3 regions of the Anaerobutyricum hallii genome follow, and region 2 is predicted to be linked to each of the others. Evidence: riboswitches for the same ligand, from Rfam matches in the RefSeq annotation. Region 2 holds a riboswitch; each other region holds the start of a gene.
What was found. Region 2 has a riboswitch for cyclic di-GMP ahead of EHLA_RS06795 (ABC transporter substrate-binding protein). Riboswitches for the same ligand answer to the same signal wherever they lie in the genome.
Positions count from the first base shown of each region.

Region 1: linked by a shared signal. The riboswitch ahead of EHLA_RS02300 (prepilin-type N-terminal cleavage/methylation domain-containing protein) and the one ahead of EHLA_RS06795 (ABC transporter substrate-binding protein) in region 2 are both predicted to bind cyclic di-GMP.
Region 3: linked by a shared signal. The riboswitch ahead of EHLA_RS07540 (response regulator) and the one ahead of EHLA_RS06795 (ABC transporter substrate-binding protein) in region 2 are both predicted to bind cyclic di-GMP.

Region 1 covers NZ_LT907978.1:524,474-529,086, reverse strand. Annotated here, with positions in the region: gene EHLA_RS02310 (GGDEF domain-containing protein) at 1-482, opposite strand, end outside; gene EHLA_RS02305 (diguanylate cyclase domain-containing protein) at 472-2,124, opposite strand; gene EHLA_RS02300 (prepilin-type N-terminal cleavage/methylation domain-containing protein) at 2,174-3,142, opposite strand; cyclic di-GMP riboswitch class I at 3,309-3,384, opposite strand; partial or broken gene EHLA_RS16975 (PTS transporter subunit EIIC) at 3,559-4,509, opposite strand; gene EHLA_RS02290 (GGDEF domain-containing protein) at 4,529-4,613, opposite strand, start outside.
Region 2 covers NZ_LT907978.1:1,483,245-1,487,857, forward strand. Annotated here, with positions in the region: gene EHLA_RS06785 (metal ABC transporter ATP-binding protein) at 1-398, shown strand, start outside; gene EHLA_RS06790 (metal ABC transporter permease) at 395-1,240, shown strand; cyclic di-GMP riboswitch class I at 1,389-1,464, shown strand; gene EHLA_RS06795 (ABC transporter substrate-binding protein) at 1,542-3,395, shown strand; gene EHLA_RS06800 (histidine kinase dimerization/phospho-acceptor domain-containing protein) at 3,398-4,613, shown strand, end outside.
Region 3 covers NZ_LT907978.1:1,664,530-1,669,142, reverse strand. Annotated here, with positions in the region: gene EHLA_RS07550 (hypothetical protein) at 79-411, opposite strand; partial or broken gene EHLA_RS07545 (IS1634 family transposase) at 507-1,985, shown strand; cyclic di-GMP riboswitch class I at 2,256-2,331, shown strand; gene EHLA_RS07540 (response regulator) at 2,506-4,613, shown strand, end outside.

The DNA.
Region 1 (4,613 bases), 960 kb from region 2:
ATAATAAGAAACAAAGCCACAGCTATATGACCCAGTGCATTGTAATACATCAGCATATACCAAGGTCCTCTCATATATCCTGCCGGCACATCAAAATAAAATAGTTTTTCAGTAAATGGATTTGTTAGAACGATTCCTATCAGAACAAACGTCGGTAATCCAGATAACAACATTCTTTTTGCTGAAACAATTTTATTCTTGTATAATGTTTGAACATAACAAATCAGAGTAAACGGAAGCACTGCCTGGAATAAGTAAAATACAGTTGTTGTTAATACCGCTACTATTGTACAATAATCCTTCTCATAAATAATACAATAGTTGCTGAAAATCTCAGCAATCACATCTAAACTTCCAATAACCGCAAAGAAAAGAAACACTTGATTATTCAAATCCTCTGCTCTTTTCTCTCCCAAAAAATACCACAGAATCAGCAGTAATATGACCAATCCTGCAATTAAAAAATCTACATTATAAATCATACATATCCTCCACCAATTTTCCTGTATTGAAACGTAACATTGTATCTGCCTGCATCTTCCAATCACTTACAGAATTAAGTGCTCCGTCCTTGCTCCTCAGATAACTATATCCAATTTTTAACCGAACACGGTATCGGCTGCCATTTTCTTTTTTCACTTCACTTATTATAATTCTCGCCCATTCTTCTGGCATCTTCTGCGGATTCGTTACAACTACTGCAAACTCATTACCATCAATACGAAAACTTTCTGCATTCGGTTCTAAACTCTTTCCTGCTGCCTGAATACTTCGCGCTGTCCGAATAACCGCTTCATCCCCCATCTGCATTCCATTCATATCATTAATCTTTTTCAATCCATCAATATGTATAAATAAAAGCAAGGCATTCTTAAGTAATATGGCATCTTCCTGCACTTCTTCCATACATTTCTCAAAAGCTTTCCGATTTTTCAGACCTGTCATACGATCTTCCACAGACATTCTTTCAAATACTGTCTGTTCTAAGTGGAACTGAATCTCATTCGATACTTTACAAAGCAATCCTCCAAACAAAAATGAAATATAAAGAAGAATGCCAAACTGAAAAATTACAACGTACCAATAAATAGAAAATACCCGATACAAGATAATTGCGATTATTCCACCAATACCTAATACAGCAAATGCTTTCAGACAAAGATTCAACTCATGGGTTTGCTTTTTTTGATACTCTCTCCATAATAAAAGAATCATCGCTGCAACCCCTGTAAATAATATAATGTGCGTTATATATAGCATGCATACAAACGGAATTCCAAACAAATAGTTTATAACTCCCTGTAAAACAGCATCCCCATATAAAAGAAAAATCCATATTTTCGGAACCCATCGAACACCCTCGCTTACTGTGTTTCGTACGAAATGTAAGATTGGAATTGACATAAGCATAAATACATAAAAAGATAGTTGTGTTCCTACCGCATTCTGTTTTCCATACATCTGATAAATTCCTGAATCCAGTATACTCCATAAACTACATAGAATCAAAAAGAATGCCACATTAAGAAAACGTTTCTCTATAATCCGACGATGTCTGGTATATAAAAATACGATTACTGAAACAATTCCCATCCCTAACATACCTATAATCATCAAAATTGAAAAAATAGATTCCCACAAATGACTTTTAACAATATCCAGAAAACTTCCTATGAGCGGAGCCTGTACATACAGCGAACTATTTTTTTTTCCCTCAAACGTAAAACTGAGTGTTTTCTCTCCCGTTTCCTCTGGCAAGCAGACATCGGCCCATATCTTTCCTTTCATTTGTTTATTTTTCTGAAATTTGTCTTCTTTATAACGATACAGAATGCGATCTCCCAACCGTATTTCCAGATGATCCTGTACTCCTTTAGCTGAGATAAAATTTCCTTGGTCTTTTTCTGATAGTGTATCATTATATAGAACAATCTTTCCGTCTGTACCTGTCATAACATAACAAGGTAATTCAATATGAATTTTCTTCCCATCTTTTATCTCATACCACCCACTGTTAAGAGAACAAAATGTACCTGTTTCTGCCTGATATAATCTTTCCGTCAAAAAAAATGACAATAGCAACACAGCAACTATACATATCATTTCTACTTTCTTCCCTTTCATACCTTCCTCCATATTTCTCCTTTTCAATTCATGTACCGAAAAGCTCCTTCTATTTAGGCAGAGTATCTTTATACTCTGCGTATTTCCCCTCTTTAAAAAGCTTCGAATACGCTTCATAAGCTTCCTTTAACGTGCCGTATTTTTCACCTTTTGTATATGTTTGAAAACCATAATCATTATAAATATGATCTGCAATTGCAACATAATTCTTCTTGTCTTTAGGATTTCTATAAGCTGTTGTCGTTTCAGATATATAAAAACCACCATCTGCTTTACTGACAATAACTGGTATTTTCTTTCCTGCCCCAACCTGATCCGTATCAACAGATGTCCAAAACAAATATCTGCTTGAATCTTTCGATGGACTTCCAAGATAAGCCCATGTACCATATTGCAGCAGACTGTTGCCCTCTGCTTTAATCTCTTTATTTACTTTATTAACCATATTTGAATCAGAGCATTTTGAATCTATCTCAAAACGTTTGATTGACTGATTTGTTAATTCCGATAATATCCCTGTTCTATTAAGTACTCCATGCAGATTTCCGTTAAAATCTATTGTTGTATCAGAGGTATCTTTTCCTGCTCCTTTCCAATCAAAAAAAATACCCGTGGATGCATTATAAGACACCTCACATTCCCCGTTTGCAACAGGAATCCCCTTCCAGTTATCGGTATCTCCCTGACTTTTGTAATGCGTTTTCCCTGCAATAACAACAGGATCAAATGCCTGCCAGTCATTTCTCTTCTGTTTTAATTTTACTACCTTAACTATATTCGATGCATCTTCATCCATCACTTCAGCCATAATTTCTTCATATGCTGAACGAACATTAGCAATGTCAACCGTCTCGCGGCTTTTTTCTACATGTCTGGCATAAGCAGGGGCTAAGATTGCAATAAGAACACCCATAATGGCAACTACGATTATAAGTTCTACCAGAGTAAAACCTCTGTTTTTAGTATTATAGATTTCACTAAGAATCATCTTCCTCTGTTTATATTTTTTCTTTATCACTTATTTAACCTATTTCTTTCTTTGTATAAATTACCAAAAATCACAACACAAGCTACTGCTTTCTATATAAACTAAATTCTTAATTTAACATTCAAACGCTTCCCGTCGTCATCATAAAATCCATAATAATGAAAAAAGCACTGCCCCTCCAGACAATGCTTCAAAACGTTGCAACTGGCTGCCATTTTACAGGCCCTTTAGCTTTGCGTCTCAGACTTTCGACTGATTTGCCACAGTTATATTTCTTTATTGCCATTATACCTTTTTTCTGTCAAAATGTCCATGGTAATGTTATTATTGGGAACATTTATAAATAAAGTTATGAAAGAGATATTCCCTGTCATCACATAAATGCACTACACAAAAAGGACATGTGAAAAACAAAAGTTTCTCACATGTCCTTTTAGAACTTTCTATTATTCACAAAGCTTTGTAAATTCGTCAGCAACAAACTGAACCTTCGTTCCAATAATTACCTGAACAGAAGTCTTTCCAGGTTTAATAACCCCTGCAACTCCTGCAGATTTAATTACCTTATCATTTACTGCTGTGATATCCTTTACTTCAAGTCTCAATCTGGTAACACAGTTATCAATACTTGTAATGTTCTCTTTTCCACCACATCCTTCGAGGATTTTTGCTGCGATGGCAGTATAATCATTACTTTCTAATTCCACTTTCTTCTCCGCTTCAATATCATCATCCTCTCTACCAGGAGTCTTAAGATCAAACTTCTTGATTGCGAAAAGGAATACAACGTAGAATACGATAAATGCTGCGATTCCCAGTGGAAGAATAAGCCATGTCTTCTGTGCTGCCGGAAGGGAAGATGAGAAGATCAAATCCATAGCACCGGCAGAGAAACTGAATCCTGCACGGAAACCAAGTGCAACTGTAATCATCGTAAAGATACCATAAAGTAATGCATAAATTACATACAGTGCAGGTGCAAGGAACATAAATCCAAACTCGAACGGTTCAGTAACACCACAGATAAATGAACAAAGAGCTGCTGAAGCAATCAGACCGATTGCAAGTTTTTTCTTTTCAGGCTTAGCACATTTAATCATTGCAAGTGCTGCACCAGGAATACCAAACATCATACATGGGAAGAATCCAGACATGTACATTCCAAGGCTCCATGTTACATCTGCAGATGTCTCACCAGCCCAGAAGTGCTGTAAGTCACCAAGTCCAATCGTATCAAACCAGAATACATTGTTCAATGCGTGATGTAAACCTGTAGGAATTAACAGACGGTTCAGGAATGCATAGATACCTGCTCCAACAACATCCATACCTACGATTGCCTTTCCAAGTGATACAAGTCCACCGAAAAGTAATGGCCATACAAATAATAATACTGCTTCTCTCTAAACTATGGGATTATAATCCTAAAGTGGCACGATTCTTTTGCTCTTTTTTGCACTGGTACATATTACGGTCTGCAAGTTTCTTAACCACATTGATA
Region 2 (4,613 bases):
TGGAAAAACGTATGGCAGAGGAAAAAATGAAAAAAATGGATGTTTGGAATCTTCGGAAGTCCTGTTACCGAAATCTTTCCGGAGGGCAGCAGCAGAGAACTCTTTTGGCAAGAGCATTATGTGCCACGAGTAAGGTGATTTTATTAGATGAGCCGGTTACCGGTCTTGATCCAAAGGTAACAGCGGAATTTTACCAGGTAACAAAAGATTTAAATGAGGAGGGAATCGCAGTTATTATGGTTTCCCACGATGTGCAGGCACTTACTTATGCAACACACATTCTTCATATGGATCAAAGAGATTCTTTTTACGGAACAAAAGAAGAATATATGAACAGTGATAAGTGGAAGTTATTTAAAAACACAGAAGAAGACAGAATAGGGGGAGAGAAAAAATGACACACATCTTGCAGGAGCTTTCTTTTTATCTATCCTACCCGTTTGTGCGATATGCATTGATTGTCGGAGTTTTAATTGCATTGTGTTCTTCTCTTTTAGGAGTAACACTTGTGTTGAAGCGTTTTTCTTTTATTGGAGATGGACTTTCCCATGTCGCTTTTGGAGCTATGGCAATTGCTACTATTTTTAAACTGGTAAATAATACTATTTTTATTATGCCGGTAACGATCATTGCGGCGATTTTACTTCTTAGGACCGGGCAAAATACGAAGATAAAAGGTGATGCTGCCATAGCGATGCTTTCCGTAAGTGCACTGGCAGTAGGATATCTTGTTATGAATATTTTTTCTACATCGGCAAATGTATCGGGAGATGTCTGTTCAACGCTATTTGGTTCTACAACGATTCTTACATTAACGGAAGGGGAAGTGATTAGCTGTATTATTATGTCTGTATTGGTCGTTGCATTTTTCATTTTGTTCTATAATCGGATTTTTGCAGTTACGTTTGATGAGAACTTTACAAAAGCGATTGGAAAAAATGCAGAAGGATATAATCTGATGATTGCAGTAATTACCGCAGTAATCATTGTACTTGCAATGAGTCTGGTCGGTTCCCTTTTAATATCAGCACTTATTATATTTCCGGCACTTTCTGCGATGCGTGTAGCCCGGTCTTTCAAAGGTGTGGTTGTTTATGCAGCGATTCTTTCTGTTATTGGTGCATTTTTTGGAATTGTGCTTTCTATTTTATGCTCTACACCTGTAGGAGCAACTATAGTAATTCTTGATTTGATTCTCTTTTTTATAAATTGTATAATTGGAAAAATAATGGGAAGATGATAAAAATATCATTATTATAAATTCAGTATTATTGTTAAAATGGGGAGAAAAATAATATTTAACAGAAATTTTACCAAATATTTCTGAAAAGAGATGGACAGATAACTACAAAAAATGTATAATGAGTATAATTAATAATGAGTAAAATACGAATTATGGGCAGATCAGTCGAAAGTCTGAGACGCAAAGCTAGAGGGCCTGTAACATGGTAGTAAGCTGCTACGTTTAAGATGCATTGTCTGAAAAGACAGTGCATCTTTGTTTTTGCAGGGGTATTTTCAGAAATAAAGGGAGACGATGTATGAAAAAGAAAAAATGGAACAGCGTGTTCGCTGTAGTGTTGTTAGCGGTGATGGCAGCATCGCTTTTATCAGGCTGTGGGAAAAAGAGCACAGAACAGGAAAATAAAGAAACAATCCGGGTGTATTTATGGAGTACGAGTCTGTATGAGAAATACGCACCGTATATCCAGTCTCAGCTTCCAGATATAAATATTGAATTTGTAGTGGGAAACAATGATCTTGATTTTTATCAGTTTCTTCAGGAGAATGATGGTATGCCAGATATTATTACCTGCTGCCGTTTTTCCCTGCATGATGCGCTGCCATTACAAAACAGTCTGATGGACCTGTCTACTACGAATGAGGCAGGAGCTGTCTATAATTCTTATCTTAACAGCTTTATGAATGAGGATGGCAGCGTGAACTGGCTTCCGGTTTGTGCGGATGCGCATGGCTTTGTTGTTAATAAAGCACTTTTTGAGAAATATAATATTCCTCTTCCTACAGATTATAAAAGCTTTGTTTCTGCATGTCAGGCATTTGAGAAGGTAGGAATTCGAGGATTTGCTGCTGACTATTTTTATGATTATACTTGTATGGAAACGCTGCAGGGACTGTCTGCCTCAGAACTTTCCTCTACAAATGGACGCAAGTGGAGAACAGCATATAGTGATCCGGCAAGTACAGAAAAAGTTGGACTTGATAATGTTGTCTGGCCGGATGCTTTTGATCGGATGGAACAATTTATTAAAGATACAAAACTTGGACCGGATGATCTTAAGCTTGATTATGATACGGTAGATAATTTATACCAGAATGGGAAACTTGCTATGTACTTTGGAAGTTCTGCCGGAGTTAAGAAGTATAAAGATCAGGGAATAGATACCGTATTTCTGCCGTTTTTTGAACAGAATGGAGAAAAGTGGATAATGACTACTCCTTATTTTCAGGTTGCTTTAAACAGTGAATTGGAAAAAGACGAGACACGCAAAGATAATGCGATGAAGGTTCTTAAGGTGATGCTTTCTGCAAAGGCACAGAATATAATTGCTGACGGACAGGATACGCTTAGTTACAGCCAGGATGTGCCTCTTCGTCTTACAGATTATCTAAAGGATGTAAAATCAGTAATCGAAGAGAATCATATGTATATTCGTATTGCTTCTAATGATTTTTTCAGTGTTTCCCAAGATGTGGTTTCAAAGATGATTACAGGTGAATATAACTCTCAGCAGGCATACAAAGCTTTTGATTCCATGCTTCGGCAATCGGAAGATACTTCTAACGAAAAAGTAGTTTTGAACTCCACGAAATCATATTCTAATTATTTTCATAGTGACGGAGGAAATGAATCGTATTCCGTAATGGCTAATACACTGCGCGGATGTTATAAAAGTGATGTCTTACTTGCAACCGGTAATAGTTTTACCGGCAGTGTGCTTCAGGCAGATTATACAGAAAAGATGGCAGGAAATATGATTATGCCGAATGGTCTGTGTGCTTATAAAAAGAAAATGAATGGTGCAGAATTATTAAAAACAGTTCAATCTTTTGTGGAAGGTACAGAGGGAGGTTTCCAGCCTTTTAATAAAGGTTCCTTACCTGTTGTCAGTGGAGTTTCTATTGAAGTAAAGGAAAAGAATGGAAAGTATACGCTGCTTAGGATTAAGAAAGACGGAAAGCAGATTAAAGAAGATGATACATTTACTGTGACTTGCCTTGCGACAGAGAATAATATGGCTCCTTTTCTTACAGATGAGAACCATGGGTTTACAGAAGAGAAACAACGGGTAAAAGATACGTGGGTGAATTATGTGTTACAAGGTAATGCTGTACTTGCAGAGCCTGAACAATATATTACTTTGAGGGAATAAAGATGACTGATACGAAGTATAGTATGAAAATGAAGAAACCGTTCAAAAGCAAACGAGCAGGAGCCTTATTTGCTGCTATTGTTTTACTTATTGGAATTGTTACGGTCAGCATCCAGTATTTTAATTTTGTATCGCAGACGGTTTATCATGAAAGTGTTTCTCATTTGACTGAGATTTTTCATCAATCAAACAGTGCATTAAATGAGTTAGTCAATAAAAATCTGACGTATCTCCATATGTGGAGTGAATATTTACAGAATACTTCAAGTGAAAGTGAAATTCGTGATTACATAGATAGAGCGCAGAAAGAGACGGAGTTTTCCAACTTTTATTTTCTGTCAGCCGAGGGAAATTATCAAACGGTGACAGGGGAAACAGGGTATCTTGGATTACAGGGAAATCTTGAAGATCAGATCACACAGAAGAAAGATATTATCATGAACGCAACCTTGCCTGGAAAGCCACAGTTACTTGTGTTTGCCTGCCCTGAAGTTTCTGGAACTTATCAGGGATTTGAATATGATGCTATTGCAGTTGCATATAACAATTCTGATATTGTAAAAGTACTGGATATCGCAGCCTTTGATGGGAGTACAAGCAGTTATGTCATTCAATCGGATGGACGTGTCATGATTAACCATGCTGTAAATACACAAAAAGATGTATATAACTTTTTGGCATTTCTGAGAGAACATTCTGATCTTTCCGAAGAGAATATCCTCGCTCTTGCGAAGAAATTTCAACAGGAAAACAGTGGTGCAATGCTTGTAAATCTGGATGGGAAGAAATACTATCTGATTTATGAAGCCGCAGAAATTATGAACTGGACATTACTGGGTATTGTTCCAGCAGATGTAGTCAATGCGAGTATGAATAATCTACAGTTTAGGAGCATGCTTATTATTGGCGGTATTGTATTCAGTGTTGCGGTCATTATTATTATAATCATTCTAAAAGAAAACAGATTGCGGCTGAAGAGAAAAGATACAGAAATTTTGTACAGAGACGAATTGTTTCAGAAATTATCGATGAATGTAGACGATGTTTTCCTTATGCTTGATGCAAAGACATCGAAAGTAGATTATGTGAGTCCGAATGTCGAAAAATTGCTTGGTATCACAGTAGAAGAAGTTCAGAAGGATATTCGTATTTTGGAAAAATTGCATCCGAAAGATTCTGAGGGAGAGAAGTCAAATTATCTGGAAAATCTTTTAGCAG
Region 3 (4,613 bases), 180 kb from region 2:
ACTTTTACTCTTTAAATACTTTTTAAAACACCTAACAATTAAATCACCAAGGAGTTCTAATTACTTTTCAAACACATTCTAGAGAAACTCTTTTCTCAAATGTTCTTTAGGAGGTTCTATCTCATTAGCAAGAGTATGTTCCGTTAACTCAGAAAGTATCTTAATCTTCCTATTCAACATCGGCCGCATACAGTTTGGAACATGTTCCTGATGAGCCCTGTGAATCGCCACGCATTCCTTACAATTTCCATGATAACGACAGGCTTTCTTACAGGGACAATGATCTTTATCTTTATATTCTTCACGAAACTCTGAAGCAAACTCCTCCTGCAGTTTTAATCCTTCTGCTCTGTTTCCTTCATGAAATTTCTTCATAGCAGCAAGTTCTTTGGGATTATTCTCAATAACCATAGTAGCCTCCTATTACTTTGCTAATTTTTCTACTTCAAAAATATTATAACATACAATCGGGAGTTTGACAGTTACATATCGCAAAAAATAGTCGCAGGCCGCTGGACTATGATAAACAGGTCTTTTTCCGTGGAGGTTATCTCTTTCCACAGTCTGTTTATTATCAGCTGCAGATGAATAAAGTCTGTAGGAAATTAAAACAAAAATATAAATTTAAATACGATATCAATGCGATCCTTTCTGATCTGATCTATACAAGGATCCTGGATCCATGCAGTAAGCGTTCTTCATTCAGGATAGCACATGAGTTTTTAGAAAAGCCTTCTTATGAGCTTCATGATGTATACAGGGCATTAGATGTTCTTGGCAGCGAATGTGACCTTATTCAGGCTGACGTTTACAAAAACAGCCACTTTCTTGGAAAAAGGAATGACAAGATCTTTTATTGTGACTGTTCCAATTATTACTTTGAGATCGAACAGGAAGATGGAATTAAAAAGTATGGAAAAAGCAAAGAACACAGACCCAACCCGATCATTCAGATGGGCCTGTTTATGGACGGGGATGGGATTCCCCTTGCTTTCTCCCTCTTTTCAGGGAATTCAAACGAACAGACATCCCTGAAACCATTAGAGCAAAAGATCCTTGAAGATTTTGAATGTCAGAAATTTATTTACTGTAGCGATGCAGGTCTGGGATCCGAATCTATCAGGGAATATAACCATATGGGGGAACGGGCCTATATTGTGACCCGGTCTATTAAAAAGCTGAAAAAAGAAGAAAAAGAATGGGCTTTAAGCCCGCAGGGATTCAAAAGGGTATCTGATGACAAACCTGTTGATATCTCAAAACTGCCCGAAGACGACAAAGGACTTTATTACAAAGACGAACCATATACCACTAAAAAGTTACAGCAGTGTTTGATCATTACTTATTCCCCTAAATATGCCTTTTACCAGAAATCCATCCGTAGCAAACAGATAGAACGTGCACAAGCGGTGCCGGATTCCGGGAACACAAAAAAGAACCGCAGGAACCCAAACAATCCAGCCAGATTTATTGGAACAACAGCAGTTACAAAAGAAGGTGAGACTGCCAATATCCAGCATTATCTTGATGAACATAAGATTTCTGAAGAAAGCCAGTATGATGGACTTTATGCAGTATACACGGACCTGTTAGACGATGAAGTCAGCGATATTTTAAAAGTAAGTGAAGGAAGATGGCAGATCGAAGAATGTTTCCGGATCATGAAAACAGACTTTTCCGCAAGACCTGTTTATCTGCGGGATGAAAACCGGATCAAAGCACATTTTCTGATCTGTTTTCTGGCATTAATGATCTATCGTTTCCTTGAGAGAAAATTGAACTATAAATATACTTGTGAGGAATTATTAGATACATTAAAAGCAATGAATTTTGCAGAGATTCAGGAACAAGGATTTATAGCTTTATACAAACGGGAAGCCATTACTGATGATCTTCATGAAGCCTGCGGCTTTCGAACGGACTATCAATTTATAACGAAAAGCAGAATGAAAACAATCCAGAAAAAAAGTAAAAGAAAAGAATAAATTACCATACTTTGTGACAATGAGAAAAATCGCCACAGCTCAGTAAATACAAGGGTTGCAGCGATTTTTTCTTTTACAAACTGTCAAAGACGGGAGCAGGAAACAGTAATGTCAATGCTTCGTGGACTTCGAAAGTAGAAGAACAGTTCGAGTATATGTATCGGCTGTTCTTTTTTGATTTTCGGGTGTTAAAACGGTAATGTTTTTCTTGTATACAGTAGAGAACCATAGTATAATAAAACCAGTTTTTTTGCAAAAGTTTAAAAATAATAAGGAAATCGACAAACCAGATGAAAGTCTGGGACGCAAAGCTACTGGGCCTGTAAAATGGCAGCCAGTTGCATGAAATGAGGTGCACTGTCTGTTTGGCAGTGCTTTTTTATGGTAGAGCACTTGAATAAGTAATACAGAAGCTGTTTGGAAAAATATTGTGAAAAATAGCGGGGAGGTTATTGACAATTAATGAATGTAAAATTAAAATCTGGAAGCAAGCAATTGTAGCCTAGAGGATGGGAGAAAGATGAAGAAGTGCAAATTAGTACAGAATATAATGAATTTCAAATTTTGTTACATTATATTTTGCACAATTATATGTTTTATTGTTTTATCCGTTCCTACATTTGCCAAAGAAAACTCTGACAATGTTATCCGGGTAGGATCTTTTGAAGAAACTTATAATACCGTCAATGAAAAGGGGGAAAGAAGAGGATATGGTTATGAGTATCTTCAAGATATAGCAGGTTATGCAGGTTGGAGCTATGAATACATAACAAGTAATTGGGAAGATTGCTTTACACAGTTGGAAAATGGAGAGATTGATATTCTTGGTGGCATTTCCTATACAGACGAACGTGCTGAAAATATGCTTTTTTCCGATATGCCTATGGGGGAAGAGAAATATTACATCTATACGGATGCATCCAATATGGATCTTACAGCAGGAAATCTGGATTCTTTTGAGGGAAAAAATATTGATGTGTTGAAAGATCATATACCGGAGGATCTGCTTAACGAATGGGAGTTAAAGTATGGTCTGCATACGCAGCATGTCAATGCTTCTAATACCGCAGAAGTTATGGACAAACTGTCGAAACATGAAATTGACTGCTTCGTTTCAGTAGAAGAATCCCGTTGGGAAGAATCAGATATTTCGCCTGTTACAAGTATTGGAGAGGCAGAAATCTATTTTGCCATAAATCCCAAACGTCCGGATATCAAAAAAGCACTGGATAGTGCTATGCGCAGAATCAAGGATGACAATCCATTTTACACTGATGATCTCTACAGGCGTTATCTTTCTGCACAGAGCAGCTCGTTTCTTTCAAAAGAAGAAAGGGAGTGGATCGGGCAGCATGGAGCAATCAGGATAGGGTATCTGAATCATGATGGAGGTATCAGTAGTGTAGATCCATCAACAGGCAAATTGACAGGTGTTATCACAGATTATGTGGATCTTGCAGAAAATTGTCTGCAAGGTCAGACTCTGGAATTTGAATTAAATGGATATGATACAAGAAGTGAACTGCTTCAGGCATTGCAGGATGGAAAAATAGACCTGATTTTTCATGCAAACCAGAATCCATACTTTGCAGAAACAAATGGATTTGCTTTGTCGGATACTCTATTGACTCTCAATATGGCAGCAATTACGGCAAAGGATTCTTTTGATGAAAATAAAGAGAATATAGTTGCCGTTGAAAAAGATAATTTTGCATTGAAGGCATATCTTTCATACAATTATCCACAATGGGAGATTATAGAATATGGGACATCAGATGCAGCAGTAAAAGCAATGCAGAAAGGGGAGACGGATTGTATTGTAAGAGATTCAGGTACTGTTTCAGACTATTTGAAAAATAATAAGCTTCATAGTGTTTTCCTGACAAAAGAAGCTGATGTTTCATTTGCTGTTCAGCAGGGAGAACCGGTTCTTTTGTCCATTCTGAATAAAACACTGACATCTATGCCTACAGCTCAATTTTCAGGTGCAGTAGTTTCGTATAATGCTTCTTTACGAAAAGTTACAGCGAAGGATTTTATTCAAGATAATTTACTGATGTTTTCACTCATAGTTGGAATCTTTATTTTTGTTGTCCTGTGTATAATTCTTGATTCTTTGAAAAAATCAAAACGTGCGGAAGAAAAATCCAAGAAGTCTGCTGAGCAGGCATTGAAGCTGAATCAGGAGCTTGAAGAAAAACAGCAGGAATTACATAATGCACTTGTAGAAGCACAGAGTGCCAATAAGGCTAAGACTTCCTTTTTAAATAACATGTCTCATGACATCAGGACACCGATCAATGGCATTATTGGCATGCTTACAATTCTTGAAAAAAGCGGAAATGATGGTGAGCGGGCAAAAGATTGCCTGAATAAAATAAATGAGTCTTCGAAACTGCTATTATCATTGGTAAATGATGTTTTGGATATGGCAAAGTTAGAATCGGATACCGTGGTTTTTAGTGATGAATCCATCAATCTGGATCAGGTATGTAAAGAAATCACGGAGTCACTATCTTTTCAGGCAGAAGAAAAAGGACTTCATGTTATAGGAGAACATGATGATTACAGTGGTATATATGTTTGGAGCAATGCAGTTCATCTGAAAAAAGTATTGATGAATCTGTT